DNA from 3 places in the Idiomarina sp. ST20R2A10 genome. Region 3 is predicted to be linked to each of the others. Evidence: predicted binding sites of a transcription regulator. Region 3 holds the regulator's gene; each other region holds the start of a gene.
What was found. The regulator ArgR, encoded in region 3, controls arginine synthesis, uptake and breakdown. The targets are predictions, from matches to a motif close to ANTGAATANNTATTCANT.
Positions count from the first base shown of each region.

Region 1: gltB (glutamate synthase large subunit) is a predicted target of ArgR. The motif match lies at 8,555-8,572, and genes of this name have one in related genera.
Region 2: ACP7H9_RS08420 (aspartate aminotransferase family protein) is a predicted target of ArgR. The motif match lies at 3,702-3,719, and genes of this name have one in related genera.

Region 1 is NZ_JBNIEY010000001.1:852,285-862,190, forward strand. It holds gene ACP7H9_RS04170 (PilZ domain-containing protein) at 1-1,720, opposite strand, end outside; gene ACP7H9_RS04175 (SDR family oxidoreductase) at 1,789-2,631, shown strand; gene ACP7H9_RS04180 (FAD-dependent oxidoreductase) at 2,648-4,078, opposite strand; gene gltB (glutamate synthase large subunit) at 4,078-8,544, opposite strand; gene nadA (quinolinate synthase NadA) at 8,683-9,723, opposite strand; tRNA gene ACP7H9_RS04195 (tRNA-Lys) at 9,867-9,906, opposite strand, start outside.
Region 2 is NZ_JBNIEY010000004.1:215,678-225,583, forward strand. It holds gene ACP7H9_RS08400 (sensor domain-containing protein) at 1-1,041, shown strand, start outside; gene ACP7H9_RS08405 (anthranilate synthase component II) at 1,046-1,627, shown strand; gene ACP7H9_RS08410 (HDOD domain-containing protein) at 1,696-2,868, shown strand; gene ACP7H9_RS08415 (flagellar brake domain-containing protein) at 2,874-3,578, opposite strand; gene ACP7H9_RS08420 (aspartate aminotransferase family protein) at 3,906-5,123, shown strand; gene astA (arginine N-succinyltransferase) at 5,137-6,159, shown strand; gene astD (succinylglutamate-semialdehyde dehydrogenase) at 6,174-7,643, shown strand; gene ACP7H9_RS08435 (DUF3802 family protein) at 7,713-8,063, shown strand; gene ACP7H9_RS08440 (OsmC family protein) at 8,093-8,524, shown strand; gene ACP7H9_RS08445 (23S rRNA (adenine(2030)-N(6))-methyltransferase RlmJ) at 8,528-9,379, shown strand; gene ACP7H9_RS08450 (phosphoribulokinase) at 9,380-9,906, opposite strand, start outside.
Region 3 is NZ_JBNIEY010000005.1:128,656-138,561, forward strand. It holds gene ACP7H9_RS09270 (DUF885 domain-containing protein) at 1-1,634, opposite strand, end outside; gene ACP7H9_RS09275 (Dyp-type peroxidase) at 1,751-2,716, shown strand; gene argR (transcriptional regulator ArgR) at 2,692-3,165, opposite strand; gene mdh (malate dehydrogenase) at 3,353-4,285, shown strand; gene ispB (octaprenyl diphosphate synthase) at 4,819-5,790, opposite strand; gene rplU (50S ribosomal protein L21) at 5,983-6,294, shown strand; gene rpmA (50S ribosomal protein L27) at 6,310-6,567, shown strand; gene cgtA (Obg family GTPase CgtA) at 6,684-7,835, shown strand; gene folA (type 3 dihydrofolate reductase) at 7,907-8,407, shown strand; gene ACP7H9_RS09315 (DUF3718 domain-containing protein) at 8,518-8,892, shown strand; gene ACP7H9_RS09320 (alpha/beta hydrolase) at 9,040-9,906, shown strand, end outside.

The sequences.
Region 1 (9,906 bases), on a different contig from region 3:
GCGCAATAAAGTTATCATCTTCATCAAGAAAGCGAATGTATTCTGCCGCCTCTTCAAAGCTGTCGTACTCGCTTATTTCTCGCCCCATAACGCCATCTTTCTGAGTGGTCTGAGTAACTCTTAACAGTAATATACGTGGCGACAAACTGCTGTTCTCCGACACCCGACGCAATGCCTTTCTTAGCTCTGAGCTCAGGCGCCGTCCGCCAAGTAAGCGTTCGTTGTTTGCTAACCAAAATTCAGTGTCATCAAACAATTTCGGTAAACCTTCGGCAATAGACATTAATGCGGCCAGTTGAGGCTCCCAGTCAACGCCGTTTTTATACAAAAACAAAGCGCTGGATAAAGCGTAACGAAACATGTTCTGCTCTGCTGACGCTTGCGGACTGAGCAGTTTACAAGCCAGGGTTTTAGCTCCTCTGGCTCGGTATTCCTGTAGCACAGATAATTTCAGACTCTCATTGGAATGTTCGCGCCAAAGTGGTGTTTTTATCGCATTCAATTCGCCGTAGATTAGCTCATCGTCTTTGCTGTAAGTGAGCGTCAATTGATAACACCTTGCCCCGTAACCCGCCGCACGCAATGCGTTTAGCGTAGCAATTAAACTTTTTTCTTTTTGTATAGCCTGCAGCGGCAGTAAGTACTCACGCCAGACTTTATTTATGGGCAGACTAATACGAAACAAGGTAACTTGTCGGCGTGTTGGTTTCCTGGATTTTCGCAACTCATTTACCACAGATTGAACCCATGGTTGCTCAATAAGCTCCGCAATAAGATCACTCTGGTGTTGCTGCCAGCTGTTCAGCAGGGTTTGATTTGAGTTCGTCTGAACTAAAGCGCAGCTCGCTGAGCCAGCTTTTAGAATAATTGGCACAGCCTGAACGGCATCAAACCAATAGCTTTCATGCCCCCGGGCTATAACCCTCTGGGCTAAATGCTCAACATTGACTTTATAGCGACGCCGGGACTTGCTCAACATAGCCGCTAAAAACCGGCTTAGTTCGTCATCGCCAGTTTCATCCATGCGCCTTAAACGTAAGTAAAGACAAAAGTCTTTTTCTTTGAGCCCAACTACCCGGTATTCATATTCCTGGGTTGCGTCAAACACAAAGTCGTCGCTAAGCCCGGAAAAGTAAACCTTTACGCGTGCATACTTCAAGCCGGTTAGTTGAGGATCAAAACCTAGCTTTAGCTGCAGTCCATTATTAGAGATGTCCACAGTCATCGCGCTGAATTCCTGGCCATCGGCCAGTTCCATGGTCACAGCGCTGACCAGGTTAATCCGTTGCTCACAACGTTGGTACTCACGCCCGGCCACAAAACTGGCTAGCGCTTTCTCTTGTTCCTGCTGGGCTAAAGCTTTGTCTTCCGCTAACTGCTGATGCTGTGTTTTTAACGCTAATATTTGCTGTTTCGTGTCGTTTGTAAAAACGCCCTTATACAGTCGTAAGCCGTCTTCAAATAACCGTTTCGCTGCTATATCAAAATAATGTACGCGCCCCTGAAAAGGGTAGGGTTCAATTTCGGACTGAATTTTCTTGCGAAGGTCGATAACACCCAAAGCCGGTTTCGCTAATTCGGTAATGCGCATACGCGCCTGCAGCCTCTCGGGCCCGCTAAGATGTTTTGTTTTACGTTTAAACAGAGACTCAAATTGAGAGCGGTGATAATCTGTTTTAAGCTCATCAATCAGACTTTCTATTGAAGGGTCACTGCTCATAATGGGCTATTGGTCAGTATCTATATTAAGTTCAACATTTCTTTTACATTAACGCCAAGAGGATCTTCATGCAAACGCTTTTACTCGGTTACGGTGATATTGCAGACCGCGTTGCGCAACGGCTAAGCGGGCAAAACGAGCAGGTCACCGGAGTTTGCAGAACCCCGGAGAGCAAGCCGGTACGCAAAGGGGTCAATTTAGTTGCAGCAGACTTAAACAGTGAACAGGAGCTTTACCAACTGTTCCAGAATAAATGGGATAATGTTGTCATTACCCTGACTCCGGCAAAAGGCGCAGAAGATAGCTATCATCAGGGCTATGTCGTTCCCTGTCGTCACCTGCAACAGGTACTGTCGCAGCAAAGGCATCAGCCTAATATTATTTACGTTTCCAGCACCGGCGTTTACGCGCAGCGCGACGGCGAGTGGATTGATGAAAACAGTGCAACCGAGCCTACGTCAGACTCCGGTAAAGCTCTATTACAGGCTGAATCCATTATCGATGCCTTACCGGGGCAAACCTCAATTCTTCGTTGCAGTGGTATTTACGGCGAGGGACGTGATTTTTTATTGCGTCAATTAACTCAGGGCAATGTCCAGCTTCGTGACAGCTGGACTAACCGCATACATCAGGACGATGTCGCTGGCTTTATTGTGCATTTACTTACCCAGGTTAATCAGCCCAAACCTGTTTATTTAGTTAATGACGATGAACCGGTCAAACAATACGAAGTTTACCAGTGGCTGGCTGAGCAGCTTGGAATTGAGCTGACCGGAAGCATTGATACAGACGTTGGTCCAAGAGGCTCTAAACGCTGCATGAATAAGGGCTTAACAGAAAGCGGTTACCAACTTCAGTATGCGAGTTTTCGCGAAGGTTATGCGCCAGTTATTAAACAATGGCAGCGCTGATTGCGCTGCCCATAACTTATACGGCGTCTACGGCGTCGAAATAATCGAGCATTCCCTCGGCGGCGTTGCGGCCTTCTGCTATCGCCGTCACCACCAGATCGGCGCCGCGCACCATATCGCCACCGGCAAATATTTTCGGGTTGCTGGTTTGCATAGCAAACTCAGTATCGCCAGTAGCCAGCACGGTGCCCCAGTCGCTTAGCTCCACTTTGTGCTGTTGTAACCATTCCGGCGGGCTGGGTTGGTAGCCAAAGGCAATAATGACCGCAGTACCCGGCATAACGAATTCTGAGTCCGGCACAGGCTGTGGACGCCGGCGACCGTCTTCATCAGCCGGGCCAAGCTCAGTGCGTACCATTTTCACGCCACTAACCTTACCTGAATTGTCCGTAATCACTTCCAGCGGTTGCAAATTAAACTCAAAAGAAACTCCCTCTTCGCGAGCATTCTGCACTTCTTTACGCGACCCAGGCATATTGCCTTCGTCCCGGCGATAAGCGCAGACAACCGACTTCGCCCCCTGTCTTATTGAAGTTCTGACGCAGTCCATCGCGGTATCGCCACCACCAAGCACAACCACGGTCTCGTCTTTCACATCAATAAGTGGATACTGAGACATAGGCTCATGAGCCATAAGCTTTTGTGTATTGCCAATGAGAAACGGCAAGGCAGGATAAACTCCATCTGCATCCAGGCCTTTTAGTTTTCCATCCAACGCTTTATAGGTTCCCAGAGCTAGAAACACCGCATCATAATTGGCTTCCAGCTCAGCAAAACTGATGTCTTTTCCCACTTCGACACCCAGCTTAAACTCAATACCCATGTCGGTGAATATTTCACGACGCAACGTCATTACCGCTTTATCCAGCTTAAACGGCGGAATGCCGTAAGTTAGCAGGCCTCCAATTTCCGGGTAACGATCGTAAACGACAGCTTTGACACCATTACGCGTCAATACGTCAGCACAGGCAAGACCAGCAGGCCCTGCCCCAATAACAGCAACCCGTTCCTGACGCTGAGTCACGCCGCTTAAGTCTGGCCGCCACCCCTGTTTAAAGGCTTCGTCGACCATCTGTTTTTCAATACTGCCAATAGTTACTGCGCCGAAACCGTCATTCAGCGTACAGGCACCTTCACACAAACGATCCTGCGGACAGACCCGGCCACAAACCTCAGGCAGGCTGTTGGTTTTATGCATCAGTTCAGCGGCTTCAATAACCCGCCCTTCGTTGGCCAGCTCCAGCCACTGAGGAATATAGTTGTGAACCGGGCATTGCCACTCACAATATGGGTTTCCACAGTCCAGGCAACGATCTGCCTGGCCTTTTAGCTGCACGTCGGGCATTGGATCATAAACTTCTTTAAACTCAATGCGGCGCTCTTCAACCGGACGTTTCGGCGGATCAATGCGCTGCACGTCCAAAAACTGATAAATATTCTTGTTCATTACATCACCTGCACACGTAATTCTGCAGTTGACCGCGCTCGATGCCCTAAAAGCTCTTTCACATCTGCCGCTTTTGGTTTGACGATATAAAAGCTGTCCACTATTTGCTCGAAGTTATTTAGTAACTTCCGCGAGTAGTGACTTCCCGTTGCTTCGTGATGCTCATGAATTAAACCGCGCAAGTGCTCCTGAATAATCGGGGTATCCACGGCTACCGCTTCAACCAACTCGTGGTTAAGCCGACGATGTAAATCGCCGTCGCTGTCTCTTAAATAAGCAAAACCGCCGGTCATTCCCGCACCGAAATTGATGCCGCATTCACCCAGTACCACCACAATACCGCCGGTCATATATTCACAACCATGGTCACCAATACCCTCTACCACAGCTGTCGCGCCGGAGTTACGCACCGCGAAACGTTCGCCGGTACAACCGGCAGCATAAAGTTTTCCGCCAGTCGCGCCATACAGACAGGTATTGCCCATAATGACTGCTTCGTGCGTGTTATAACGACAGCCTGCTGGCGGCTTAATGGTAATTTCACCACCGGCCATACCTTTCCCAACGTAGTCGTTGGCGTCTCCGGTCAGGTGCAGCTTCAAACCACCGGCATTCCATGCACCAAAGCTTTGTCCTGCGGTACCAATAAAGCCTAAGGTAATTGGCGCAACCGCCATTCCCTGGTTTCCATGCTGGCTGGCAATGTAACCCGATACACTTGCAGCAACCGAACGGTCATCGTTACGGATCGTCAAAGACCAATGACCTCCACTGCGCTTATCGATAGACTCTCTGCATAACTCCAGCAACCGCTGGTTCAGCTTGCCCTGATCAAACGGCGGGTTCTTCTCGGTGCAATATAAAGAATACTCTGAACGTACTCCTGCGGACTGCAACAAGGCATTTAACTGTAACTGCTGCTGACGTTTAGTTTCACCAGTCAGCCGTTCCAGTAAATCGACCCGGCCAATAGCGTCGGTTAACTTTTCCAGACCCAATTGAGCGAGAATGTCGCGCACCTCTTCCGCCATAAACTCAAACAGTTTCACCACGCGTTCCGGCAAGCCGGAAAAATGCTCCCGTCGCAGGGTTTCATCCTGAGTAGCCACACCTGTTGCGCAGTTGTTCAAATGGCAAATGCGTAAATATTTACAGCCCAGAGCAATCATAGGGGCGGTGCCAAAACCAAAGCTCTCAGCGCCTAAAATAGCCGCCTTCACAATATCCATACCGGTTTTTAAGCCGCCATCGACCTGCAACCGAATTTTGTGGCGCAAGTTATTCGCCACCAGGGCTTCGTGCACCTCAACCAAACCAAGCTCCCAGGGCGAGCCGGCATACTTGACCGAGGTCATGGGGCTAGCACCAGTTCCGCCATCGTAGCCGGACACAGTAATTAAATCGGCATACGCTTTCGCGACACCTGTAGCAATGGTGCCAATGCCAGGCGTAGAAACCAGCTTGACTGAAACTAAGGCTTTCGGATTCACCTGCTTTAAGTCAAAAATCAGCTGAGCTAAATCTTCAATGGAATAAATATCGTGATGCGGCGGCGGCGATATCAAGGTAGTACCAGCCACGGCGTATCGCAGTTGGGCAATTTCCGCAGTCACTTTTTCGCCGGGCAGTTGACCTCCCTCACCGGGTTTGGCTCCTTGCGCAACCTTTATCTGAATAACATCGGCATTAACCAAATAATGCGGCGTGACACCAAAGCGCCCCGAGGCCACTTGCTTAATTCGCGAGTTTTTTGCGTTGTTAAAGCGCTTCGGATCTTCCCCACCCTCGCCAGAATTTGAATGCCCGCCAATAGTATTCATGGCAATAGCTAAGGCTTCGTGAGCTTCGGCGCTTAACGCACCTATCGACATAGCCGCCGTATCAAAACGCTGAAACAGGAGTTCTTTGGCTTCTACTTTTTCTTTTTTAATTTTTGCCTTTTCAGGCAATTTGATGCTGAGCAAATCACGCAGGTGAGTCACCGGCCTCTCGTTAACAAACTTAGCGTACACATCGTAATCTCGCTGCTCGCCTGTTGCCACCGCGCGTTGCAGCGACGTCACAACATCCGGGTTATAAGCGTGGTACTCCCCACCGTGCACATATTTTAGCAAACCACCCTGAGCCAGTTTTTTTCGTGTTAACCAGGCGCGATGGAAGCTCTGCTGAAGATCCTGCTGTATATCGTCAAATCCGGTACCATCAATGCGTGCTGGTACGTTCTCAAAGCAAAGACGGCGCACATCTTCGTTCAGCCCAACCGCCTCAAACAAGGAGGAGCCCCGGTAACCTGCCACGGTCGCAATACCCATTTTCGAGAGTATTTTCAGTAAGCCTTTATTCAGGCCTTTACGGTAGTTGAGCAATGCTTCTTTTATGTCCAGCTGAACTTTGCCCCGGGCGACCAGTTGCTCCACGGTTTCATACGCAAGGTAGGGATAAACCGCAGTGGCGCCTAAGCCTATTAATACCGCCATATGGTGCGGATCACGCGCGGATGCGGTTTCAATAATAATGTTTGAGTCACAGCGAAGATCATTCTTCACCAGCACTTGTTGCACCGCCCCAACGGCCATGGCTGCCGGTATCGTCAGCTGTTCTCGCTGTAAATCCCGGTCACTGAGAACCAGAATAACCGTTTGCTCATCCTTAACCGCGGTTTTTGCCTGCTCAACCAGGCTATCGATGGCTTGTTGTAAATTCTGCTGCTCTGGTTTAAAACCCAGCGACAAGGTGGTTGCCCGGTAATGTTGTTCATCAAGTTCCCGTAGCTGCTTTAAATCGGTGTACATGAGGATAGGAGATTCAAATACTACCCTGTCGGCATCGCCGGATGCCTCGTTAAATACATTATGCTCACGGCCTATGATAGTGGAAAGCGACATAACATGGCGTTCACGGATAGGGTCAATAGCCGGGTTAGTCACCTGAGCAAACTGCTGCCGGAAATAGTCGTAAAGCAAACGCGGCTGCTTTGAAAGCACGGCGGTGGGTGTATCGTCCCCCATAGAACCCACGGCTTCCTGACCATCTTTCGCCAGAACACTGATAATTTGCTGTATTTCTTCTTCGGAGTACAAATACGCTTTATGAAAAACCAGCATGGTCTCGTCGTCATACAAACGCTTACCCAGCTTGTCGGCGTGGCTGCGTTCAAACGGTATCAAGTGGCGACGGTGTTGTTCCAGCCATTGTTTATAAGGGTGACGCTGCTTGAGTTCTTCTTCAATTTGGTCGTTATACCAAATTTTGCCGGTATAGGTATCCACCGCCATCATTTGTCCCGGTCCTAAGCGGCCTTTTTCAATCACTTCCTGCTCGTCGTAATCCCAGATACCCACTTCTGAGGCAATGGTCAGAATACCCGAACGGGTAAGAACATACCGCGCCGGACGCAGACCATTTCTATCCAGACTGCAGGCCACATGCCGACCGTTACTCATAACCACGCCGGCAGGCCCATCCCAGGGCTCCATATGCAGGGAGTTAAACTCGTAAAAGGCACGCATGTCATCAGACATGGTGGCATCGCCCTGCCATGCTGGTGGGATCAACAGGCGCATTGCCCGGAATAAATCCATGCCGCCAGCCAGCAATAGCTCCAGCATATTGTCTAAAGACGCAGAATCGGAGCCTGACAGTCCCACCAGTGGCTTTGCGTCCTGTAAGTCAGGCAGTAAGGGGGTCTGGAATTTATAAGCTCTTGCCTGCGTCCACTGTCGATTCCCGCGTATAGTATTAATTTCGCCGTTGTGGGCAAGGAACCGGAACGGCTGAGCCAGCGGCCAGCGCGGTTCCGTATTAGTAGAAAAGCGCTGATGGAAAACACAAATAGAGGTTTTCATTTCGGCATCGGCTAAGTCAGTGTAATAAGCCGGCAAGTCAGCTGCCATCATCAGGCCTTTATAGACTAAGACCAGACTCGACAACGAGGAAATATAGAGCTCATCCTGATTAGGCATCAGCTTTTCGACGCGTCTACGCGCCATATACAAGCGTCTTTCCAAATCTTTTTTACGCCAGCCCGGCGGAGCCGACACCAGAACCTGCTCAATAACCGGCTCAGACGATTTAGCGCCTTCACCCAGTACTTGGTTGTTGACCGGAACTTTACGCCAGCCAGTGACCGCTAAAGTCTCTCGTTGAAGCTCTTGCTCAATAAGGTGGCGGGCAGACTCGCGCTTATCCTTATCGCGACTAAAAAATACCATACCGACAGCGAATTTCTTACTGAGCTGCCAACCTTGAGTTTCTGCGTACTGGCGGAAAAACTGCTCGGGCATTTGCAGTAGTAGTCCGCAGCCATCTCCGGTTTTACCGTCGGCACCAATACCACCACGATGTTGCATACGGTCCAGCGCTTTTACTGCGGTAGAAATTAAACCTTGCTGAGCTTCGCCATTAATATCAGCGATAAGGCCGAAGCCGCAGTTATCACGGACATCAGCTGGATCATAAAGTCCCATGCTTATACCACTCGAATAATTATTCAATAAAGCTAGATTACCATGCAGGCATCAGCTTCGGTAGGCACTGGGGCTATTATTGTTACAAATATGTTGTATAGACAAAAAGTAAAAAGGCTCCCGAAGGAGCCTTTTAAATCACTTTAAAGTCGCTGCAAATTCCAGCATTCGGTCTAGCGGCACCATGGCTTTTTTGCCCAGAGCTTCATCGACATGAATCTCATGTGTTTCTCCACCGTCCGTTAACGCTTCTTCTATCGCTTTTAAGCCGTTCATTGCCATCCAGGGGCAATGCGCACAACTGCGACACGTTGCGCCGTTACCCGCAGTGGGGGCTTCAATAAAGGTCTTATTCGGTTGCAGCTGCTGCATTTTATAAAAAATGCCTTTGTCGGTAGCCACTATGAAGGTTTCATTTGGCAATTCCTGACTCGCCTTAATAAGCTGCGAGGTAGAACCGACTGCATCCGCCATCGCGACAATATTCTCCGGAGACTCCGGGTGCACGAGAATAGCCGCCTCGGGGTGAAGCTTTTTCATATCCTGCAGGGCTTTCGCTTTAAACTCATCATGCACGACGCAAGCGCCCTGCCACAACAACATATCAGCTCCGGTTTCTCGTGCAATATAACCGCCTAAATGCTTATCTGGTGCCCAAAGAATTTTTTCTCCTTTGGCATCCAAATGGTCAACAAGCTCAAGCGCCATACTGGATGTCACTACCCAGTCTGCACGAGCTTTTACCGCTGCTGAAGTATTCGCATAAACGACAACTGTCCGGTCAGGATGTTGATCACAAAATTCAGCAAATTTTTCTGGTGGACAGCCAAGATCAAGGGAACATTCGGCTTTCAATGTTGGCATCAACACTTGCTTATGAGGCGTAAGAATTTTAGCCGTCTCGCCCATAAAACGAACACCAGCTACAATCAGCTTCTTTGCCGGATGGTCGCGACCAAATCGAGCCATTTCTAAAGAATCGGCCACGCAGCCACCAGTTGCCTCGGCTAACGCCTGAATATCGGGGTCTGTGTAGTAGTGAGCCACCAATACAGCGTCTTCATCAATCAGAAGCTGCTTAATACGATTAATGGTTTCGGACTTCTCTTCCGCACTTAACGGTTTAGGCTTTGGCGGAAAAGTATAATCAAGGCTATCCAGAGTTTGAATCTCGGTCATGATACTACGGCTTGTTTTCCAAGTGTTCTTAATAAGTGAGGACTATTATAGCGGAATTCAAGGGATGCTTATAGCTAAGTCAGTATCACTCTTAATTCATCAGTATGGTTTGAGTGGTTTTCTTAATGGGGTATTCAGTGAAGTGGTGGGTTGTGCAGGATTCGAACCTGCGACCAATTGATT
Region 2 (9,906 bases), on a different contig from region 3:
ATAGCGAGAGATCTTGGTGACAGATTTTGGGTGGGGGTTATGCAGGACTCTACCGAAACCAGTCTGGCTATTATTGATAAGCTGCACGGCGTACTGCGCGAGCCGTTTAAAACGGCATTCCAGACGCATTATCTCACCGCAAGTGTCGATGTCAGTTTAAGTGGAGGTGATGAAAATGCTTCCGGACTGCTGTCACAGGCCGATACGGCAACGTCTAATGCACGACATAGCGGCCGGGATAAAGTTGCGGTACACCGAGCTGAAATATCTAACTCGGTTGTAACCGATGCCGAAACCGAAGTGGCCTTACGAGCGTCTTTGGGTAAAGGGCAGTTCGAATGCTGGTTGCAGTCTAAAGTGGATACCAACGGTGTTGTTCATGGTGCAGAGGCTCTAATGCGTTGGCGCAACGAAGCCGGAGAGATCATTCCTCCAGATCAATTTATTCCAATTGCGGAGCGTTTTAAGCTGATTATTCCTATGGCTAAAGAATTGTTGAGTCAGGTCGCTTTCGTTGTGCGGCAGCTGAGCGATAAAGGGCTTAATGATCGTATAGCGGTGAATGTCAGTCCAATTGAGTTTTTACAAGACGACTATGTCGAGACGGTACAAAGAATATTTGCCGAACAAAATGCACCGCTGAATCAACTGACCATTGAAATTACTGAAAACTTACTGTTAGCTGACCCTGAAATAGTCGAGCAAACAATGTCGCGGCTTGCCGGGCTCGGCGTCGTATTTTCTATTGATGACTTTGGGACTGGGTATTCTAATTTCATGCGCATTCAGCAACTGCCAATAGGCGAGCTAAAGATAGACCGGGAGTTTGTTCAGCTCGCAGAGGTGAATGACAAACATATGGGGCTGCTGCTGGCTATGCTGAATATGACTAAATCTCTATCGGTTTCCTCGGTAGCAGAAGGCGTAGAAACTGAAACTCAGGTTAAATTACTGAAAGAAAATGGCGCTGATTTATTGCAGGGGTTCTACTTCGCCCGGCCAGTCCATTTTAAAGACTGGCTAAGCGAGCGGCTGTCCTAGCAGTATGATTGTTTTAATTGATAACTTTGATTCATTTACTCACAACCTTGCACGCTACTTTCGGGAATTAGGCGAAGACGTTAGTGTTTTCAGGAATAATGAATTAACCCTTACCGACATAGAGCAGATAGCACCGCAAGCACTTGTTATATCACCTGGCCCCTGTACTCCCAACGAGTCGGGAATATCTTTAGCTGCTATTGAGCACTTTCAGACTAAACTGCCAATATTAGGTGTGTGTCTTGGTCATCAGGCATTGGCGCAGGTTTTTGGTGCAAATGTTATTCGGGCAGAAAAAGTTATGCATGGAAAAACCAGTGTGATTAAACACTCCGGCGAGGGACTTTTCCGACAGCTAAATAACCCTTTAGAAGTGACCCGCTACCATTCCCTTGTTGTTTCTCCTGAAAGCTTATCAACAGATTTTGTCATTGATGCCGATACAGAAACCGAAAAAGGCCAGCGCGAGATTATGGCAATAAGGCACCGGCATTTGCCGCTGTTTGGTGTTCAGTTTCATCCCGAGTCTGTGATGACAGCACAAGGACATAATCTGTTAGCGAATTTTTTACGTTATATACGATAATCAGTAAGTAGTATTTTCTCTGCTTATTCAACATAATACTGCCGCAGTTCAGCTAATACCGAGGTAACATGTTCCACTTTTTTGCGGGTACCACAGAAGGCGGTAGTAATGATCCCGCCCTGCGCTTAGAAAAACGCTTTATCAACTATCTGATAAGCTTTCCGTTTGCGCGTAAAACTCGCTCAAAAGAAGATGGTACCGACGACGAAGAGCATGAGCAGCGACGTAAGCTTTTAGAAGTTGAGCGTCTGAATTACGAAGAGCGCGACCGTAAAGCGCAAGCGCGCCAACGTTACGCCGATCGTATTTCCGATGAATTGCATGAAGAGATTTATCATCGTGCGTTGAAAAGCATCGAAGATGGTGACTACATTCGCGAACGCTTGATCCCATTACCTGAAAAGCTACCTGAATTGCTCGATACGCTTAGCATGAAAGCTGCTTCTATGCGCCGGATTGAATCCGTTGTGCAAGGTATGGACTGGTTTCATACGGGGTTAATCCGTACGGTCAATCAACCACCGTTTATCGACCGGAATAAGCAGGTGAAAATTGATAACCTTAGGGTAGCCATGAGCTTTGTGGGCACCGAAAACCTACGCCTGCTGGCTCCCGCTTATATTATGCAAAACTGGCTGCCGCCGGCAACGCAACCCTTCACCTTATTCCGCCGCAAAATTTGGGAGCATTCGCTGGGTACGGCTATTGCTGCACACAATATTGCGGTAGAGCGTAACCTGCGAGATCCGGTTCTAGCCTATACCATTGGTATGTTCCATGAGCTGGGAAAAATTGCCTTAACCAAGCTGTATTTGCGTTTATTTGATGATGTGCAGCGCGAATTCGCTATGCAAAGCGTTAACGATAAGTCACCCGAGCGCCACAATACTATTGTCACTTTAACTCCGGACGAACGCTTTCTACGCGACTTAATGCTGGAAAAGGATAAAGACGTGAGCTATCTGGTTGCTGAAGGCTGGGGGTTAAAGCGTGTTCCGGTAAGCAAACACTTATTGGCTTTTACGCAAAGCAAAACGAAAGACAAAGGCTATGAATCTGAATACGCGGAAGCCTTAGCCCAAGCTAATGCTTATTGCGAATTCAGAATGCTGCGGGAAGTGGACCTTGCCAGTCTGGAAGAGGGTAAACATCTACTCAATAAGCATTCAATAACGTCAGAAACTGTTGCTCGCTTGCACAATGTGAGCTTAAAACGCCCGCCAATTGTCGTGCCGGAATAGAGAGGTCAGCACTCAAACTCGGTGTCGATTAATAAATGCTCGAACACTTTACCGATATGCGCTTCCTCGTCAGTGAAGCGCACGCCAACACTTATCATTCCATGCTCTTTGCGCTGATTCATAATTTGACCTGAAAGAGTCAGAGGCTCTTTCTGAGAACCCGAGCCAATACTGATTTTTATATTCATATGAGTGACATTACCTGTCTGGTTCTGCGCCTTAAACACAATTCGACACCCGGCAGAAGAGATATCGACGATAACACCACTGGCCAATTTCTTTTTAGTGTTAGTCTGGCTGCCGTCAGCAGTAACATCGACTGGAATGTGTGTTCGAACCCTCCGCTGTGCGCGTAGTGCGCGATTCTCAATTTCTTTCGGATAATCCAGATACAGCAACCTGAACGGGATATTTGAGACGGCCCGGATCTTTGTTTTAAACGCCAGGCATTCACCCGCTTCTCCCTCTAAAACCAAGCGAACAATAACCGGGTTGCCTTCATATAACACATCGGCATAGCTGCCGTCAGTGCGTGGATTCGGCTGTTTTAACAATAAATAGTTACCGGTATCAAAGCCCACAACCTGAAGCTTGGTGCGCACCTTGGTCGCCGAAGAAAACTCAACATCAATTACGTCGCCCGGACGTAAGTAGGTAAGCTTTAACTGTGGTTGAGATGAGGCGTTCAGGGGCGGAGTCTGATTTTCCATAACGTCTTCTGTTGCCGAACATTTATTCAATAAGTCAGGCTAAATTAACACCAGTTAAAGATCAATGTAATTCTGCGTACTTAAATGTTAATTCGGAGAAAACATTTTCGTGACCTAAAAAATAATGACTAAAGATTCATGGTTTCAGTATGCATTAGCATAACTATTCGTATCTTATGCAAGAAAAGCGTAAACCCTCGGGATTAGGGATTTATAACCGAATTATCACAGACAAACTGCACAAATTTTGGCATAATAGCCGGCTACTTTTAGAGATGAATTTGTTGACACCTTTGTTAACTCGCTAAGGCGATAAGGACGAGAGTAATGACAGACAATAAGACAGTAAACCGTGAAATGTTTAATGATGTAATGGTTCCAAACTACAACCCGGCATCGATGATTCCAGTTAAAGGAGAAGGTGCTCGTGTTTGGGATCAAGAAGGTCGTGAGTATGTCGACTTTGCCGGTGGTATCGCTGTGAACTGTCTTGGTCATTGCCACCCAGCGATGGTGTCAGCCCTACAGGAACAGAGCCAGAAGTTGTGGCATCTAAGTAATGTTTTTACCAACGAACCGGCAATTCGTCTGGCGAAGAAATTAACCGAAGCCACCTTTGCTGATCGCGTTTACTACGCTAACTCAGGTGCTGAAGCCAACGAAGCGGCATTAAAGTTGGCGCGTCGCTGGGCAATTGAAAAGCACGGTGAGCATAAGCAACAAATTATTGCTTTTACCAAAGGTTTCCACGGACGCACCTTCTTTACCGTAACCGTGGGTGGCCAGCCAGCCTACTCTGACGGTTTTGGTCCAAAACCTGGTGCTATTGAGCATGTGGATTACAACAACATCGACGCGCTTAAGGAACTGATTTCCGACAAAACTTGCGCGGTAATGATGGAGCCATTGCAAGGTGAAGGCGGCGTAGTAAGCCCTGACGTGGAATTCGTGAAGGCGGTACGTGAACTGTGTAATGAAAACGACGCGTTATTGATTTTTGATGAAGTACAAACAGGCTTTGGCCGTACCGGTAGCCTCTATGCTTATGAACAGCTGGGCGTAACGCCGGATATTCTGACTTCAGCCAAGGCTTTAGGCGGTGGTTTCCCTATTGGCGCTATGCTGACAACAACGGAAATTGCTGAGCATCTTAAACCTGGTACTCACGGTAGTACTTACGGCGGTAACCCACTGGCATGTGCTGTATCAGAAGCGGTATTTGATGTTGTGAATACGAAAGAAACGCTGGACGGCGTGAAGCAACGTGAGCAGTGGTTCAAAGAGCAACTGGCCGCAATTAACGAAAAATATAACGTGTTCAGCGAAATTCGAGGTCAGGGCTTATTACTTGGCGCGGCAATGAATAAAGAGTACGAAGGGCGTGCGCGCGACTTCTTGCTGGCCGGTCAGGAGCATGGCGTGATGGTACTGATTGCCGGTGCTAATGTGGTGCGTTTTACCCCGTCACTGGTTATTTCTGAAGAAGACATTAAAGAAGGCCTGCAGCGCTTTGAAAAAGCTGTTGCTCAGGTCGTCGGTCAATAACTGAGGCTGTTTTATGTTGCTAATCAGACCCATTAAGCCGTCAGATTACGAAGCGTTATATCAGTGCGCGATTGAATCCGGTCATGGTTTTACTTCCTTACCGGTAGACCAGTCGCTGCTGGAGCGCCGCATTAATGCGGCGCAAAAAGCATTCGCTAAAGACACCGTTGAAACACCGGGCGATGAAAGCTACCTGTTTGTTATGGAAGATACCGAAACCGGTACTATTGCAGGTGTCAGTGGTATTGAAGCTGCGGTGGGTTTGAATGAAGCCTTCTGGCATTACCGTTTGGGTAAAGTTGTGCATCATTCAGAAAAGCTTAATATTTATAATGCGCTGGAAACCTTAACCTTGTGTAATGACTACACAGGTGTTTCTGAGCTATGCACTCTATTTTTGCGTGAACCCTACCGGCACAATATGAACGGACGTACTTTATCTCGTTTCCGTATGCTGTTTTTAGCGCAGTTTAAACAGCGTTTCAGCGACTGGGTAATAGCCGAAATGCGCGGTGTTTCAGATGAAAATGGGGATTCGCCATTCTGGAACTGGCTGGAAGAGAACTTTTTCTCGATGGACTTTCCTAAAGCCGATTACTTAAGCGGCATTGGTGATAAAGTCTTTATTTCTGAATTGATGCCACGCTTCCCTATTTATACCAACTTGTTGAGTAAGGAAGCGCAGGCGGTTGTCGGTAAAGTTCACGACAATACCCGCCCGGCACTGAAATTGCTGGAGTCGGAAGGTTTCCGGTTCAGAGGCTTCGTCGATATATTTGACGCAGGGCCAACGGTTGAAGCCGAAGTGTGTAATCTTAATAGTGTCCGTAACAGTCGTTTAGTGACGGTAACTGTCAGCGGATCTACAGCGGAAGATGAAGGTATTCCTCATATTGTCTGCAACACGCAACTGAAGAACTTCCGCGCAACCAAACTGTCTTTACCAGCAGGTGCAGACGAACTCATATTGACGACAGAACAAGCCCAGGCAATGCATTTAGAAAGCGGCGATGAAGCCCGCATTGTTGCACTCTAAGCAGGAGTATTTGTATGACGAACAGTATTCAATTTATAGACGGTTGTTGGGAAGCTGGTGAAGGCCAGCTGTTCAAATCGATTGATCCAGCACGAAACGAAGTTATCTGGAGTGGCGAAGCTGCCAGTGAAACTCAGGTTGAAAAAGCCATTTTGGCAGCACGGGCGGCATTTCCGGATTGGTCTGGCCGCAGTGTTGAAGAACGCCTGGCTATCTGCCAAAAATTCTCTGAATTGCTGGAAGAAAATAAAGAGCACCTGGCTCGTACCATGGCCAAAGAAACCGGTAAACCTATTTGGGAAACTCGTACCGAAGTGGGCGCTATGATGGGGAAAGTGGCTATTTCAGAACGAGCCTACCATGAACGCACCGGTACCGTTGAAAACGACATGCCGGGTGCAAAAGCCTTTATCCGCCACAAGCCGCACGGCGTGGTCGCTGTTTATGGCCCTTACAACTTTCCGGGGCATTTGCCTAACGGGCACATTGTACCGGCACTTATTGCGGGTAACACCGTGGTGTTCAAGCCAAGTGAACTGACCCCTATGGTGGCTCAGGAAACCGTGAAATTATGGGAAAAAGCAGGCATCCCAGCGGGCGTTCTTAACCTGGTTCAGGGTGAAGTGGAAACCGGTAAAGCATTGTCAGCGCATCCACAAATTGATGGTCTGTATTTCACCGGCTCATCAAATACCGGTCACCTGCTACATAAACAATTTGGCGGTCGTCCGGATAAAATTCTGGCACTGGAAATGGGCGGTAATAACCCATTGTTGGTGACTAATGTGGCTGATATTGATGCAGCGGTACACAATATTGTGCAATCGGCTTTCATCACTTCTGGTCAGCGCTGCACTTGTGCACGTCGCTTGTTCATCGAAGATTCTGAGCAAGGTCGTGCTGTACTGGAACGCCTCATTGAAGTGACTGAGAATATTCTGGTCGACGACTACGAAGCTGATCCACAGCCATTCATGGGTGCCATGATTTCTGCTAAAGCTGCGGGCGAAATGGTCGATGCACAGAATGAGCTGTTACATAAAGGAGCTAAGTCATTAGTTCGTATGAAGCAGACCGATTCGAAGAAAGGCTTTGTCACTCCGGGTATTGTGGATGTAACCGGAGTTGAAGATTTACCGGACGAGGAGCATTTCGGACCATTATTGAAAGTGTATCGTTTTAAAGATATCGATGCGGCTATTAAAGAAGCGAACAACACGCGTTATGGTTTGTCTGCTGGTGTATTGTGTGACGATGAACAAACCTATCGTTACTTCTTTAAACACATTCGTGCAGGTATTGTGAATTGGAATAAGCCGATTACTGGTGCCAGCAGTGCCGCACCTTTTGGTGGTATTGGCGCAAGCGGTAATCATCGCGCTAGTGCGTATTATGCGGCGGATTATTGCGCGTATCCGGTCGCCTCTGTGGAAGCTGACAGCATGAGCTTACCTGAGAGTTTAGCACCAGGGCTTAAATTTTAATCGCAATCTGTGCTAGTTTAGTGGCTGGGCAACGTATGGGTTGCCTGGCCGCGTGACAAAGAGAAACAGATGATAGTTGAAACAGACGGATACATTGAGTTAATCCAGTACCTGACAGGTCAGTTACCGGTCTTCACTGAACAAAGTAGCAGCGCAAGAACTGCGGATTACACTTTGCGCGACTTTATGGAAGAGCGCTTGTCAGAAAGCATGATGGCAGTGTTTGAGCAGAATGAGCTTGATGAGGCTGTGCGGCTGGATATTGTCCGGGAAACGGATGCTATCGTTTACGATTTAGAAGAGGTGTTATCGAAAGTTCTGGATACACACCCGACTCCGCAGCAGGAAGCCTTCATTAACGAGTTTGTCGGTCTGGTAAAAAACCTTTTCGATGAGCGTCTGCAAAGTTACCGACTGTAGTCTTTTATTGAGTTCAGCAAGGATCTTCAATGTCAGCAAATAGCATGAATGCAAAGGTCACCTGGGTAGAGGACATGACTTTTGTGGCTACCTCAGGTAGTGGTCATCAAGTGGTTATGGATGGTGACAGCCCGGGCAAGGCGCCCAGCCCTATGGAAATGGTGCTAATGTCTGCGGGAAGTTGCGCATCGGTTGATGTGGTCAGCATATTGCAAAAAGCTAAGCAGAACTTTCAGCGCTGCTATTGTGAGTTGTCAGGGACACGTGCCGATTCAGTACCAAAGGTTTTTACCGACATTCACCTGGAGTTCGTGGTCGTGGGCACCGATATCAACGAAAAGCACGTAGAGCGTGCGGTGAAACTGTCAGCCGACAAGTACTGTTCGGTGGCTAAGATGCTGGAAGCTTCGGTTAATATTACCCACAGTTACCGTATTGAATCCCCTCAACAAGACGACTGATCTTTGAATTATCGACACATTTTTCATGCTGGCAATTTTGCCGATGTTTTTAAGCATTTGCTGTTGGCGCGGGCGCTAGAGTATTTTCAGCAAAAGAATAAGCCCTACTTTGTACTCGATACCCACGGTGGTATCGGCTACTACGATTTGCAAGGCGATCAGGCAATAAGAACTGCTGAAGCTGAGCAGGGCATTGTTCGTTTTGCTGAGCACTCAGCTGAAGAGCCTTTAGCCGCCGCATACTTAAGCACCGTGCGTCAATTAAACGAAGAGCAGGATAAGCTTCGGTATTACCCCGGTTCACCGGTCATAACTTCTGAATTTTTACGCGAAAATGACCGGTTAGTTGTTTGTGAACTGCATAAAGAAGACGCAGAGACTCTTAAAAACACCCCCTTGGGGCGACACAAACAAGTGCAAATACTGGCTCCTATGGACGGTTATCAGGCTGTGCGTGCGCAACTGCCCCCGGCTGAAAAGCGTGGTTTGGTACTTATTGACCCGCCTTTTGAAAACACCACGGAGTTTGACGATGTGGTCAGCGCGCTTGAACAGGGCTTAAAACGCTGGAAAAGCGGCAGCTTTGCGGTTTGGTATCCCATTAAAGATGAGCTGAAAACGGCGGCTTTTCATCGCGACGTTGGCGCTTTGTCGGATCTGCCTAAGACTCTGATCATGGAGCTGAATATACGCACCAATGATGAGCGTAAAGGGCTTCACGGCTGTGGCTTTCTCTGGGTTAATCCGCCTTATGGCGTGGTACAGGACAGCGAGCATCTGTTACCCGTGTTGTGCAAGACTCTGGCTCAGGATAAAGGTGCCAACTTTCACAGTCGCTGGTTAGTTGGTGAGTAGTTACTTACTTGATATCCAGTCAACCTGACGGCGAACCTGGTTTTTCCTTTCCATAATTTGTTCAATCAGCGGTGTCAGAATAAGCTCCATGGCTAAGGCCATTTTCCCACCGGGCACAACTAGGGTGCTGGTACGTGACATAAACGAGCCGTCTATCATCTGCAGGTAATATGGGAAGTCGACGTTCTTAATACCGCGAAAACGAATAACAACAAAACTCTCGTCCAGTGATGGAATATCCTTGGCGCTGAAAGGGTTGGACGTATCAACCGTAGGTACTCTCTGGAAGTTGATATGAGTACGCGAAAACTGCGGAACAATATGGTGAATGTAATCTTCCATGCCGCGAATAATGCTGGTGGTAACCGCTTCACGTGAGTGCCCCCGCTCCGAGGTATCGCGAATTAATTTCTGGATCCACTCAAGGTTAACAATGGGCACCATACCGATTAATAAATCAACATATTGAGTTACATCGTAGCCGTCTCCGCAAACACCACCATGCAAGCCCTCATAGAAAAGTGCAT
Region 3 (9,906 bases):
CCCAGCTGTTGCTCGGCTTCTGCACGCAAACGCTTAATGGTCAGTTCGCCCAACTTGTACGAAAGTGCCTGCGCAGGCCAGGTAATGTAACGGTCAATTTCGGTTTTCACGTTATGCAGTGACAACGCGGTGTTGTTGGCCATAAAGTCCATTGCCCGTTCACGGCTCCAGCCTTTAGCATGCATACCGGTATCAACTACCAGACGCGCCGCACGCCACATTTCGTAGCTTAAACGACCAAAGTTGCTGTAAGGGTCTTCATAAAAGCCAGCTTCCAGACCTAGGTATTCGGAATACAAACCCCAGCCTTCACCAAAAGCTGAAATATAAGTTTGCTGGCGGTACTCCGGTAAGTCTTTCAGCTCGTTCGCTATCGCGCTTTGTAAATGGTGCCCTGGTACGGCTTCGTGCAGAGTTAAAGCTTCCATCTGATACAGCGGACGACGGTCCAGTGCGTAGGTATTTACCCAGTAGAAACCTGCGCGGTCGTCACGGCTTGAACCTGAATAACGGCCGGTTGTGTATTTGGGGGCGATCTCAGCCGGCACCGGAGCTATACCATAAGGCTGGCGGGGCAAAGTTTTGAACAGCTTCGGAAGTTCACCGTCCATTTTCTTTGCTATCCAGGCGGCATATTCCAATAACTCTTCTGCAGTTTCCGGATAAAACTGGTCGTCTGTACGTAAAAAGTCGACAAACTGGTCAAAGTTACCGTCAAAACCGGTTTCTTCAATAACTTCCAGCATCTCGCCGCGAATACGCGCAACTTCCTGCAATCCAATTTCATGGATTTCGTCAGCGCTCATATCCAGCGTGGTGTAGTGTTTAATTCTGTTCTGGTAGAAAGCATCGCCGTTTGGTAGCTCGCTGGCACCAACACTCTCACGAGAGTTAGGCAGATACTCAGTGACCATAAAGTTAAAGTAGTCGTCGTAGGCCGGCATAACCTGGTCATCAATAGCGGTCAGGGCATCTTCCTTCAACTGTTCCCATTGCTCGCTATCAACAAAACCTGGCTGCTGAGAAAATGGCGAGAAATAAACGCTTTGATCAGCGTCCTGTACAATGTAGGCCAGTATACTCTCTTCAAAGCCCGCCATTGCGGCAGCTGGCTGGGTATAACCTTCTTCTATCGCCTTACGCAACCAATGCGTTTGTTGTTCCATGTAACGAGGAATGGAACGCAGTTTCGCAATGTAATTCTGATAATCTTCAGCCGAAGAGAACGAGGTGTACGATGGCATAAAAGCAAGAGAACTATGGAAACTACCCTCTGCTGTCAATGGCATGTAGTGTGCTTTAAAACGATACTCATCTACTTTATTTTTTAACGTATAATGGATCATCGCATGATTAATTTGGTCATCCCGGCTAAGCGCGTTAAGGTTAACGGCGTTAAGCTGTTCGAGCCACTTTGAGCGTTGTTGATAGCGTTTTTCTAACGCCTCCGGTGACATATCGGTCAGCTCAGTATCGCTGGACTTATTCAGTTCTTCCCAGATAGTGTCAGCCAGCTGATGAAACTCGGCAGCAGGGCTCAGTTGCTGTGTGCTGCTACGCTGGGTTTGGTTATCAGCTGTGGTGGTGCAGGCAGTAACGCCCAGCAAACCAAAAATAAGTATCAGATTGCGCATGATTTTTCCTTGCGGTGTCATAACGAATACAGGCATTCTATAATGCCTCTTACGCTAATTAATGTAAAAGCGAATAGAACGAACCCACAAAAATAACAGTTAAATGGGAGAATAGGGTGGATAAAGCTCAGTCAGGAGTCTACGCGGAACCTAATCTGCATGGTCTGACGTTGTTTTGTCATGTCATGAGCGACGACGTTGAAAGTTTACGTCGCAAGTTAGCTCGTTTTCCAGCAATTTTACGCGATCTTGACGCCCGTTTCTCTGAAGGCATGTTAACAGGCTTTGTTGGCATAGGGGCGGACTACTGGGATATTCTTTATCCGCATAAGCGACCGCTTCACTTGCAGGCTTTTCCCGAGCTCAGCGATGGCGACCGTGAAGCGCCAAGACACCCCTATGATCTTGTTATACAGATTCGTTGTGATCGTTTTGACGCTAACTACTTGGCGGGACGCACGTTAATGGAATGGTTTGGCTACGACATTGAAGTGGCTGAGCAAATCCGTTCCTTTCGTTATCTGGACGGCCGCGACTTAACCGGCTTTATCGATGCGCCGGATAACCCGCGGGGTATGCGCAAGCGTAATGTCGCTTTAGTTGAGGCGCAGGACGATGCGGACTTTGTCGACGGCAGCTACTTATTCGTACAGAAGTTTCGGCATGACTTGCGTCGTTGGGACTACTTAGGCCCTGAAAAGCAGGAGCTGCTAATGGGACGCGAGAAAGTATCTGGTGAACGTTTATCAGAAGCCAAAATCGAAGGTGTCACTCACGCTGCGAAAAGTCGCTTAATTGATAGTAGCGAACAGCCTATTCCACTATTGCGGCAGAATATGCCCTGGGGCGACTTGCGCGAACAGGGGCTTCTGGCAATGTATTTTAGCCATTCGCCTAAAATGGTTGTTCAGTGGCTAAAGAACCGTTATTACGCCGACGAACAGGGAGCTTACGACCCTTTACTAGATTACTCACAAGCCGTGTCCAGCTCAGGTTTTTTTGTTCCTTCAATGCGCTTTATGGAAGCGAACAAAGAAGTTGCCGACGACATAGCTGACTATGAAGAGGGCAGTACCGCCTGATTCGCAAACAGCTCGCGTACTTTTCGCAGAGTGAATTCAATATCAGCAACTTTAAGCGGTGCAATAAAAATCGTGTCGTCACCAGCAATAGTACCAAGTACGCCTTCCTTTTTACCGACCGAATCCAGCAACCGCGCAATTAACTGGGCGGCGCCCGGGCTTGTGCGAATAATGACCATCACATCATTATGCTGAATATCCAGTACAAGCTGGCTTAATGGTGCCCGGGTGGAAGGCACGGCTAAATCAGGCGGTAAACAGTAGACCATTTCCTGTTTCGCATTGCGGGTACGAACCGCTCCTTGCTTACTCAGCATGCGCGACACTTTAGACTGGCTAATGTTATCAAAGCCCTCGGCTTTTAAGGCGTTAACAATTTCCCCTTGAGAGCCATAACGCTCTTCGCGGAGCAAAGTTTTAAAAGCTTCGAGTAACGTGTCCTGCACCATGTGAGTGTCAAATTCCTATGCTGTTTACGTGCTATAATAATAGACAGTGTACTGCATAAAGATGCGCTATTCGAGTGCTGAATGTGTATCGCGCAAAGTTGTATTTTTATTGATATAGGAGTACAGTTTTGCCCCAAATCCTGCATTTTTAAGCAGTTTAAATTGACCAACAAAAACGGAGTCTGAGATGAAAGTAGCCGTATTAGGTGCGGCCGGTGGTATCGGCCAGGCATTGTCATTACTTCTGAAAACCCAATTACCAGCAGGTTCAGAATTATCGTTGTATGACGTTGCGCCAGTAGTTCCAGGTGTGGCGGTTGACTTAAGTCATATCCCTACCGACGTAAAAGTAACAGGCTTCGGTAAAGACGACTTAGCATCAGCATTAGTTGGCAGCGACATCGTATTGATTCCTGCCGGCGTACCACGTAAGCCGGGTATGGATCGCTCTGACCTGTTCAACATGAACGCCGGCATCGTTAAAAACCTAGTGCAAGGCGTTGCAGACAACTGCCCTAACGCCTGTGTTGGCATCATTACTAACCCAGTAAACACCACGGTTCCAATCGCTGCCGAAGTCCTGAAAAAAGCAGGCTGCTACGATAAGCGTAAACTGTTCGGTGTTACTACGCTGGACGTTATCCGTTCAGAAGCCTTTGTTGGTGAGTTGCGTGGTCTGAACCCGGAAAACGTTAATGTACCAGTTATCGGTGGGCATAGCGGCACAACCATTTTGCCATTGCTGTCTCAGGTTGAAGGTGTTGAGTTTACAGAGCAAGAAATCAAAGACTTAACTCACCGTATCCAGAACGCAGGTACCGAAGTAGTTGAAGCCAAAGCTGGCGGCGGTTCAGCAACCCTTTCTATGGGTCAGGCAGCAGCACGCTTTGCCTTGTCACTGCTGAAAGGCCTGCAAGGTCAGGACACTATTGAGTGCACTTACGTAGAAGGCCCGGGCGACAACGCTAAGTTCTTCGCGCAGCCAGTACGCTTAGGCAAAAACGGCGCCGAAGAAATTCTGTCTTACGGCAAACTTAGTGCGTTCGAACAAAAATGCATGGACGAAATGCTAGACGGCCTGAAAGGCGACATCCAAACTGGCATCGACTTCGCCAGCTAAGCTGAAATAACTTTCAGCAGTCCGCTTTTGAAAATATTGGGGCGGCTATTACAGGAGACGCTACAAGCTCATCCATGAGCGCTCGACGAAGGCCGTCCCTGGCCTTCGACGCTCCTGTAATAGCCGCCCCAACATTTCCACGCTACTTGCTGAAAATTATCTCAGCACTTTCTCCAGATAACCCACAATGGCGTATCGCCAATACTGACCAACCCCAATATTTCCCTGCTTGTTGAAAGGTATGTAGCCTGACGTTTACGTCAGGTCCAATGTTCAAATACCCCACCTGATGTGAACATCAGGCTACCGAAATGGTTCATGGGGCAGGCTGTTGGGTTGTGAGCGTTACGAGTGTTGAAGGTTTCTATGGCGGAGTGTCGAAGGCCATGGATGGCGATGCTAATTGGAAATGCCTAAAGCGGGAAGGGTTGTGTTTCGGAGGTGTGTAGCGCCATGGATGGCGCTACACAAGCCCTACAGGGATGTATTCACGGGCGTCCTCCGAAACAGAACCCGCTCCCCCAAGGCATTTCTTACGCCACTCGGTCGACTGCAAGGTGGGTTAGGGTGAGCAGGGCTTGTTTGTAGTCGGAGTCGGGGAGTTCACTTAGGGATTCACGCGCTTGTTCGGCGGCTTCTAAGGCTTTGTCGCGTGTGTACTGCAAGGCTCCCGTTCGTTCCATAGCGGTTAGCACGGTTTGTAAGTGCTCACGCCCGTCGCCTTGTTCAATGGCTTCACGAATCAGCTTTTGTTCTACGTCGTTGCCATGCCACATTGCGTATAAAAGCGGTAGCGTTGGCTTACCTTCCGCTAAGTCATCACCCGCATTTTTGCCCATAGATTCGCTGTCCGCAGTGTAATCCATTAAATCATCTACTAGCTGAAACGCGGTACCCAGGTAACGACCGTAATCAGCCAGTTGCTGAGTAACCTTTGCATCCTGTTCGGTTAGTACACCGGCTAACTCGGTAGCTGCTTCAAACAACTTGGCGGTTTTGCCGTAAATAACATTAAAGTAGCTGGCTTCTGAAGTATCCGGGTCGTTACAGTTCATTAACTGTAAGACTTCGCCTTCAGAAATGATGTTGGTGGCGTCCGCTAAAATACGCAGAATCCGCAGGGAGTCTAAATCGACCATTAACTGGAAGGCGCGGGTATAAAGGAAGTCACCAACGAGTACGCTGGCTTCATTACCGAACACTGCGTTGGCGGTTTTGCGTCCGCGGCGCAGTTCCGATTCATCAACGACGTCGTCGTGAAGCAGAGTCGCGGTATGAATAAACTCGATAATCGTAGCAAGTTTGCGGTGGTCGTTACCTTCATAACCCAGAGCCCGACAAGCTAATATGGCGAGCAGCGGCCGTAAGCGTTTACCGCCACTGTTGACAATATAAAGGCCTAACTGGTTAATTAAGGCAACATCCGATTGAAGTTGTTCACCTATTAATGCATTAACACCAAGCATGTCGTCTTTGGCTAATGCGTTAATGGACTGCATATCCATCATAGATATCTGTTTATTTACAAAATTTAACGGAAAAGGGATGGTACACTATTTATAGCAGAGCGGAAACTCAATCCGCGGTAAGCGGTGCCGCTTTTAAGTTCAAATTAAGGGTTGCGATCGCTGACTGGATTACGTACAATTCGCGCCCTGATTTGAATTTGGATGCCCAATAGGGTTGTGGAGAATAATATGTACGCAGTATTCCAAAGTGGCGGTAAGCAGCACCGTGTGTCTGAAGGCCAAATCGTCCGCCTGGAAAAACTGGAAGCAGCTACCGGTGATGTAGTTGAATTCGACCAGGTTTTGATGGTTTCTGACGGCAACGATGTAAACATCGGTGCTCCGTTCGTGTCCGGTGGTAAAGTGAAAGCGGAAGTGATTGATCACGGTCGTGGCGATAAAATTAAAATCGTTAAGTTCCGTCGTCGTAAGCATTCTCGCCGTCAACAAGGCCATCGTCAGTGGTTCACGGAAGTGAAAATCACTGGTATCAACAGCTAATTAAGGAGTAACGACATGGCACATAAAAAGGCTGGTGGTTCTACTAAAAACGGTCGCGACTCAGAGAGTAAACGTCTCGGTGTTAAGCGCTTCGGTGGTGAGTCTGTGTTAGCAGGCAACATCCTGGTTCGTCAACGTGGTACTAAGTTCCACGCTGGTGCGAACGTTGGTATTGGTAAAGACCACACATTGTTTGCAACCTCAGAAGGCAAAGTGTCTTTTGATGTGAAGGGCAGCAAAAACCGTAAATTTGTGAGCGTTATTACTGACTAATAATGCGAACATAAACTGAAAAGTTTCGGTTCTGAAAGCCCTGCCTTACGGCGGGGCTTTTTCATATGTGCTAGAATTTTGCACAGTATTCTATAAGTGATAAGTAGCAGATTGCGATGAAATTCGTTGATGAAGTAGAAATCCGCGTAGACGCGGGTGACGGTGGTAATGGTTGTATCAGTTTCCGTCGCGAAAAATATATTCCCAAAGGCGGCCCTGACGGCGGCGATGGTGGCGACGGCGGTGATGTCTATCTAGAAGCAGACGAGAACCTGAATACCCTTATCGACTATCGTTTTGAACGTTTTCATAAAGCTGAACGCGGTAAAAACGGTATGGGCAAAAACTGTACGGGCAGGCGCGGTAACGACATCGTGCTGCCGGTTCCTCCTGGTACTCGCGCTACCGATATTGATACTGGCGAAGTTCTTGGCGATTTGACGAAACATGGTCAACGTTTAATGGTAGCCAAAGGTGGTTTCCATGGTCTGGGTAATACGCGTTTTAAAAGCAGTATAAACCGTGCGCCACGACAAAAAACCGATGGTACTCCTGGCGAAGTACGCCCGCTAAAACTGGAACTGATGTTGCTGGCTGATGTTGGTTTGCTGGGTATGCCGAATGCCGGTAAATCGACTTTTATTCGCTCGGTTTCCGCAGCACGCCCTAAAGTGGCCGACTATCCGTTTACCACCCTGATACCAAACCTGGGTGTTGTGCGTCCCGCTCCGCATCAGAGTTTTGTTATTGCCGATATCCCCGGTCTTATTGAAGGCGCGGCCGAAGGTGCTGGACTAGGCATACAATTCCTAAAACATTTAGAGCGTTGCCGTTTATTACTGCACTTGGTAGATTTAGCCCCGTTTGATGAAACCGACCCTGCCGAGCAGGCGCGTATTATTATCAACGAGCTGGAAAAATACAGCCCGAAACTGGCTGAAAAGCCACGCTGGCTGGTCATCAATAAAGTCGACTTGCTGCTGGACGAAGAGGTTCAGGAGAAAGTAGACGAGCTGGTTAAATCTCTGAACTGGGACGGCCCGGTGTTCCAAATCGCAGCTCTGGAAGGGCGTGGCAGCGACGCGCTTTGTCGTGAGGTAATGTCTTATCTTGAAACATTGCCAGCACCTGACACTGAGCAGCATGAAGAAGCCGACCCGGTTGAGTTCATGTGGGACACTTACCACGAAGAAGTTCTTGAAGAAGAGATGGATGACGAAGATGACGACGACGATGATCACGACGTCGAAGTTATTTATCAGAAGTAGCCTGACATTGATGTCAGGTGAGGTCTTGGTCCTGACGTAAGCGTCAGGCTACGCATTAAGGATATCGCCGAATGAAAATATCACTCGTGGTTGCTATGGCCGATAATCGGGTTATTGGAAAAGATAACAAAATGCCATGGCACCTGCCGGACGAGTTGCAATATTTCAAAAAAATTACCTTAGGTAAGCCAATTGTTATGGGGCGCCGGACTTTTGAGTCAATTGGTCGTCCTTTGCCCGGCCGCAAGAATATCGTTCTAAGCCGTCGAACGGATCGTTCGGAAAATCAGGACAGTCAGGTGGTTTGGGTGTCTGGGGTGCAACAGGCAATAGCCGCTGCAGGTCCGGTTGAGGAACTCATGATTATTGGCGGAGGAAAAATTTATGAAAAATTTTTACCCCTCGCAGACCGACTATATGTTACTAAAATAGAACTAAATGTTGAGGGTGATACTTACTTTCCCGATTATCATCAAGTCGCCGACTGGCAAGAGATAGAGCGGCAAAACTTTGCCGCTGATGAGCGCAACTCCCATAACTTTAGTACTCTTATTTTCGACAGAGTAAGTTAATAAGAAGTTATAAATTCAGTAACTTACATGTATTTTAAGCCATTGCAGCAGGCTTGAGTTCGTAGTATCATCTTGATGAATTTTTGAACAATCTTGTGATGGGGTTTTAGATGAAAGCAATTGTATTAGGCACCATGATGGCTGCCGTTGCGGCAACTGGCGTAACGTTTTCAAAGAGCGCAGAGGCAAATGAATTAGCCTTAAGCTTATGCACATACGTACAGGGTGATGACACCATGCGTATGCGTAAAAAATTACGTGATGCTCGTGTCCGCGTACGCGATATTTACAGTGGTATTCAGTGTAATGGTCAGAGCTTATTGCAATTTGCCATGTCAAATGGCTCACAAGACATTGGTGAGTTCATTGTTGGTCGCTTGTCAGTAGATGAACTGAAAGCTTCTGGCGACTACGAATGGGCGCAATCTAACGGTCATGGCAGCAGTGCAATTGCAGTAGCAATTAAAGATCGCGCTGGCCTGTAAGTTAGGCACTAATAAAATTATTTTCTAAAAGCCTGCAATTTTTGCGGGCTTTTTTACATCTTCTAACAAATCAATCAGTGACTTACCTTGTAATTCTCCCCTGTTCTCTACGACAATAGATCCGTTGCATATATAAACGGAACCGCTATGAAACAATGGATGGCATTATCGCTACTGTTACTGGGACTGATACCGCATAGCGGTCAGGCACAGACAAAAATAAATGAAGCTTCGGGCTGTTATTTACCCGGCGTGCAAGAGAAACTGCACTGTGGCACAGTTTCAGTTCCTGAAAATTACGAACAACCCGACGGCAAGCATATTGGTATTTACTACGCGATTCTTCCCGCTATTCAGGAAGGAGCGCAAGCCGATCCTATGCTCATTCTGGCCGGAGGGCCGGGACAGGCCGCTACCGAATTAACTCCAATGATAGCGCGTATGTTCGAAGCGGTGCGTCAAAAGCGCGATATCCTTCTAATTGATCAGCGTGGCACAGGTAAAAGTCACCCGCTTGAATGTGGTATTGAACGCCCTGATGAATTGATACGAGCTGACGATGAGCAGGACCTTAGAGCCTTGAGTCGTGAATGTCAGGAACAGTACCCTGATACAGACACAACGCAATATCATACGGTTAACGCAGTTAAAGACTTTGAGCGAGTACGTGAACATTTAGGTATAGAGCAACTGAACCTTTATGGCGGCTCTTATGGAACGCGCGTTGGACTAACTTATTTACGTGAAGCACCGAGCTCAGTTCGTACGGCTACCCTCGATGCCGTAGCTCCGCCTCAGGTAATCATCGGGCCTTTTGGTCAACACGGAGCCAATGCATTTGACGAAATGCTCAAAGACTGTTCCGAACAAAGCCCGTGTCATGAGAAGTTCCCTAACCTAGAGCAAGAATACTATGAGGTGATGAGTGAGCTTGAAGCTGAGAATATATTGCTGGAAACGCGTGACCCCCTCTCTTTTGAGCCGCTGGAAATAAAACTGACTCCCGGGCGTTTT